2 regions of the Proteus sp. GOKU genome follow, and region 1 is predicted to be linked to the other one. Evidence: predicted binding sites of a transcription regulator. Region 1 holds the regulator's gene; the other holds the start of a gene.
What was found. The regulator PhoB, encoded in region 1, activates phosphate uptake and scavenging genes when phosphate is short. The targets are predictions, from matches to a motif close to CTGTCATAAAACTGNCNNAT.

Region 1 (2,484 bases):
AAGAATGAGTGGGGCTTGCGGTGTTTCAGCATGAACATTGGCAATAACCGTTGTATTTAAACATGCTAATAATGATTTAGATTCATTTAGTGTTGCGACAGAATCGTGATTACCACCTAAAATAACAAGCTGACATTGTGTATCTCGAATAGCAACAACAAAGCGGTTATAAAGCTCTCTGGCATAACTTGGGGGGGAGCCTGTATCAAAAATATCTCCTGCAACAATCAATGCATCAACTTGATAATGTTTAATTTGTGCTAATAACCAATCAAGAAATTGTTGATGCTCTTGTGCGCGAGTTTTAGTAAAAAAATATTGCCCTAAATGCCAGTCTGATGTGTGAATAATCCGCATTGCTATCCCTCTTTTTTATCTGATGAAGAGTATAGCGCACCTTACTTTTTTAGTGAAAACCCAACAATAAGCCTTCTTTTTGAGTGATATTTCACCGAAAAATGATTTATTTACCTTAACAACAGGGATCTATTTCAGTAATGTTAAGGTTAGTCATAAATCTGTCATAAAACTGCATCATAATCATTTTGACCCTCTATATACATTACACAGGATAGAGTATGGCAAGGCGTATTCTTGTTGTTGAAGATGAAACCGCAATTCGAGAGATGATCTGTTTTGTTTTAGAACAAAATGGTTTTCAACCTATTGAAGCAGAAGATTATGATTCTGCATTGAGCTTTCTTATTGATCCTTACCCTGATCTGGTTTTATTAGATTGGATGATCCCCGGTGGATCAGGCTTGCAGGTAATAAAACAGATGAAGCGGGAAAGTAATACCCGTGATATTCCAATTATTATGCTAACGGCAAAAGGGGAAGAAGAAGATAAAGTCCAAGGGCTAGAAACGGGTGCTGATGATTACGTCATTAAGCCTTTCTCACCGAAAGAGCTTGTGGCTCGTGTGAAAGCAATTTTACGACGATTATCACCAATGTCTGCGGAAGATATTATTGAATTCAATGGATTAGGGCTTGATCCTGTTTCTCATCGAGTGACGAGTCAAGATAAACCGATTGATATGGGACCCACCGAATTTAAACTCCTGCACTTTTTTATGACACATCCTGAACGCGTGTATAGCAGAGAACAACTGCTAAACTATGTTTGGGGAACAAATGTTTATGTCGAAGACCGTACTGTTGATGTGCATATTCGTCGTTTACGTAAAGCCATTGAAGAAGATGGCCATGACAGAATGATACAGACAGTACGTGGAACGGGATATCGTTTCTCTGCCCGTTTCTAAGTCAATATGGGAGTAATCGTCAGGTGTTAGAACGACTATCGTGGAAAGCCCTCGTTTGGGGGCTATGTCTATTTTGCTTACCTGCTTTTATATTATCGCTTTTTATCGGGCATCTTCCTTGGTTGCTGGTGGCATCGCTACTCAGTGCACTTGTGTGGCATGCCTATAACTTGCTGAAATTATCTAAATGGTTATGGCTAGATCGCTCAGTACTGCCTCCGGAAGGAAGAGGGGGATGGGAGCCTATTTTTTATGGTATTCGACAGACTCAACAACGCAATCGTAAACGACGCAGAGAACTAGGTGACTTAATTAAACGTTTTAGAAGTGGTGCTGAAAGCTTGCCAGATGCTGTTGTGATGATGACAAATGAAGGGAATATTTTTTGGTGTAATAGCCTTGCTCAACACTTACTCGGCTTTCGCTGGCCCGAAGATAACGGACAAAATATTTTTAACTTATTACGTTACCCTGATTTCTTGCACTATTTTACCGCAGGCGATTTTAGTCGCTCTTTAACTATTTCACTTAATAATGGCTCTATTGTTGAGTTTCGAGTGATGCCATACAGCGAAGATCAGCGCTTAATGGTGGCACGTGATGTGACAGAAAAAAATAAGCTAGAAAATTCACGACGTGACTTTTTTGCTAACGTTAGTCATGAGTTAAGAACACCACTCACCGTTATTCAAGGTTATCTTGAAATGATGGAAGAAACTAGTGCCTCCAAACCCGCAGAGCATAAGGCGATAGTGACGATGCAGGAGCAAGCTAAGCGCATGGATACGCTTGTTCAACAACTCTTACAACTTTCTCGTATCGAATCTGCTCCTCATATCGATTTAAACAAGATTGTTGATATCCCTGCCATTTTGGTTCTATTACAACAAGAAGCGAACTCATTGAGCCAAGGCCAACATCATATTGTTTTTGATGTTGATGAACAGTGGGCTGTTCGTGGTAATGAAGAGCAACTGCGTAGTGCGGTTTCTAACTTAGTGTATAACGCTATTAATCACACTGAAGAAGGCACAACAATTAAAGTCAGTTGGAAGAAAATTCCTCAAGGCATGTTATTTAGTGTTTCAGATAATGGGTCGGGGATCAGCGCTGAACACCTAACTCGTTTAACAGAGCGCTTTTATCGTGTTGATAAAGCTCGCTCTCGCCATTCTGGTGGTACTGGGTTAGGTTTGGCTATTGTGAAAAAATCGCT
Region 2 (2,484 bases), 1.3 Mb from region 1:
ATCATGATCCATTAACGCATTTAGCCAATAGTGATATTTGGTATCGTAGTTATATCGTGCCTAACGATACATTAATGCAATATAAGTTAGCGCCAGATGTACCTGTTATTGAAAATTCAGCACCATTTGAGCAACGTCGCGCAATTTTAACCACAGCACAAGCTGATCCGTTTAATTCCCAAAATTCTCCAAGTCAATCTGAGGATATCTATAATCACTTTTCGTTATTGTCGTTAGACAGTAAACGTGAATGCCAATTGCCTGATATTCTTGATAGAACAATGAAGGGTAAGACAGAGATTGTTCGTTTTCACAGTAAGATCTTAAATAATGATCGTGAAATCGCACTTTATCAGCCAGCCCAAAAAATGGAAATACCGCGGATCTTGGTCTTATTTGATGGTCAAACTTATCGTCGCCAATATGGTATTGATCGGTTTTTTGATAAACAGATCGAGGAAGGCAAATTGGCACCTATGATGATCTTATTTGTTGATAGCATTGATAGTGATCGCCGTAGTGTTGAGTTACCACCAAACCCTGATTTTTACCGTTTCTTAGCAGATGAACTATTTGTTTGGCTAGAAAAAGAGAAGGGCGTTCACGTATCTGGAGAGGAAACGATAGTATCTGGCTCAAGTTATGGCGGATTAGCATCTTCATGGGTCGCATTTAATCGCCCTGATCGCTTTGGTAAAGTGTTGAGTATGTCTGGCTCTTATTGGTGGACGCCTGAAAATGAAGAGCCTGAATGGCTTATTCGACAATTTGAGCAAGCAGATAGAAAGCCATTGCAGTTTTTCTTAGAGGCTGGGCTATTTGAAAGTCGGGGAGATAAAGGCGGAATTTTAAATAATAACCGTCACCTTAAGCAGGTTTTAGAGCAAAAAGGTTATCCGGTTCAATCACTCGAAATGGCCAGTGGGCATGATTATATTTCTTGGTGTGAAACCCTGTATTTGGGGGCTAAAGCATTAACCCAAGAGAATGACTAGTTTAAGGCCTCAACTCGATACCTCGCTTTAACAATATGCTTTAATACAACAGAAGCTTATACATGCATTCGCGGTATAAGCTTTTTGTTTGTCATTAACTTGTCATAAAGTTGTCATCGAAATCGCTTTTACTCTTCATTTCTCTGTCATTTAACTGCCGTAAGCTTTTCCTGACTTAAAACATTAATCCTGTTTTTTTTACTTTAGAGTGCAAGGAAAAAGCTATGTCTCATCGTTACCAACGTTCTATTTTATCCGTTATTGTAACAACGCTATTGGCTGGCGCGAGTTTCTCTTCTTTTGCAGCTCCCGTTGCTGCTGATGCAATTTTGGCACAAGATCGCGCAGCAAAAGGTAATATCACGGAATTTGGCGGTGCTCGCCGTATGACTCAAGATCAAACTGAGGCATTAAAAGCAGCTTTAAATAATAACCAAGCAAAAAATGTGATCCTCTTTATTGGTGATGGTATGGGGGATTCTGAAATCACTGTTGCGCGTAACTACGCGGAAGGTGCAGGTGGTTTCTTTAAAGGTATCGATGCCTTACCGATGACGGGTCAATACACACACTATGCTTTAGATAGAAAAACACAAAAACCTAACTATGTAACAGACTCCGCCGCTTCTGCGACAGCATGGGCTTCGGGTGTGAAAACTTATAATGGTGCATTAGGAATTGATGTGTTTGGTAAGGATCACCAAACTATTTTGGAATTAGCAAAAGCCAATGGAAAGGCAACAGGGAATGTGACGACATCGGAAATTCAAGATGCAACACCTGCGGCACTGTTTTCGCATGTGACAGGACGTAAATGCTATGGTCCCGTTGAGACTTTAGAAAAATGCTCAACAAACGCATTAGAAAATGGCGGTAGAGGCTCTATCTCTGAGCAACTTTTAGTGACTCGCGCAGACGTTACATTAGGGGGCGGAGCGAAAAGTTTTGCTCAGACTGCGGCTGCGGGTGAGTACAAAGGTAAAACATTAGAACAGCAAGCGATTGAACGTGGTTATCAAATCGTGAAGGATGCAAAATCACTGGATGCGATTACGTTGGCAAACCAAGATAAACCAGTATTAGGTTTGTTCCACGAGGGCAATATGGCTGTGGCGTGGGAAGGCCCTAAAGCGACATATCATGGTAATTTGAACAATCCACCCTTAGAGTGCAAACCTAATTCTAAACTTGATCCAAATGCGCCAACACTGGCACAAATGACCAAAAAAGCGATCGACTTACTGAAGAGCAATGAAAAAGGTTTCTTCTTACAAGTCGAAAGTGCCTCTATTGATAAGCAAGATCATAATGCTAATCCTTGCGGACAAATTGGTGAAACTGTTGCATTAGATGAAGCCGTACAAATCGGTTTAGATTTCGCTAAGCAAAACGGTGACACTCTGATTATCGTGACGGCTGACCATGCTCATTCAAGCCAAATTATTGAAGCAGATGTGAAATCAAGTGGCTTAACACAAGCGCTTATCAC

Region 2: phoA (alkaline phosphatase) is a predicted target of PhoB. The motif match lies at 1,139-1,158, and genes of this name have one in related genera.

The regions. Positions count from the first base shown of each region.
Region 1 covers NZ_CP034105.1:732,474-734,957, forward strand. The annotation lists gene sbcD (exonuclease subunit SbcD) at 1-357, opposite strand, end outside; gene phoB (phosphate regulon transcriptional regulator PhoB) at 579-1,268, shown strand; gene phoR (phosphate regulon sensor histidine kinase PhoR) at 1,292-2,484, shown strand, end outside.
Region 2 covers NZ_CP034105.1:3,528,819-3,531,302, reverse strand. The annotation lists gene EHE21_RS16160 (alpha/beta hydrolase-fold protein) at 1-995, shown strand, start outside; gene phoA (alkaline phosphatase) at 1,220-2,484, shown strand, end outside.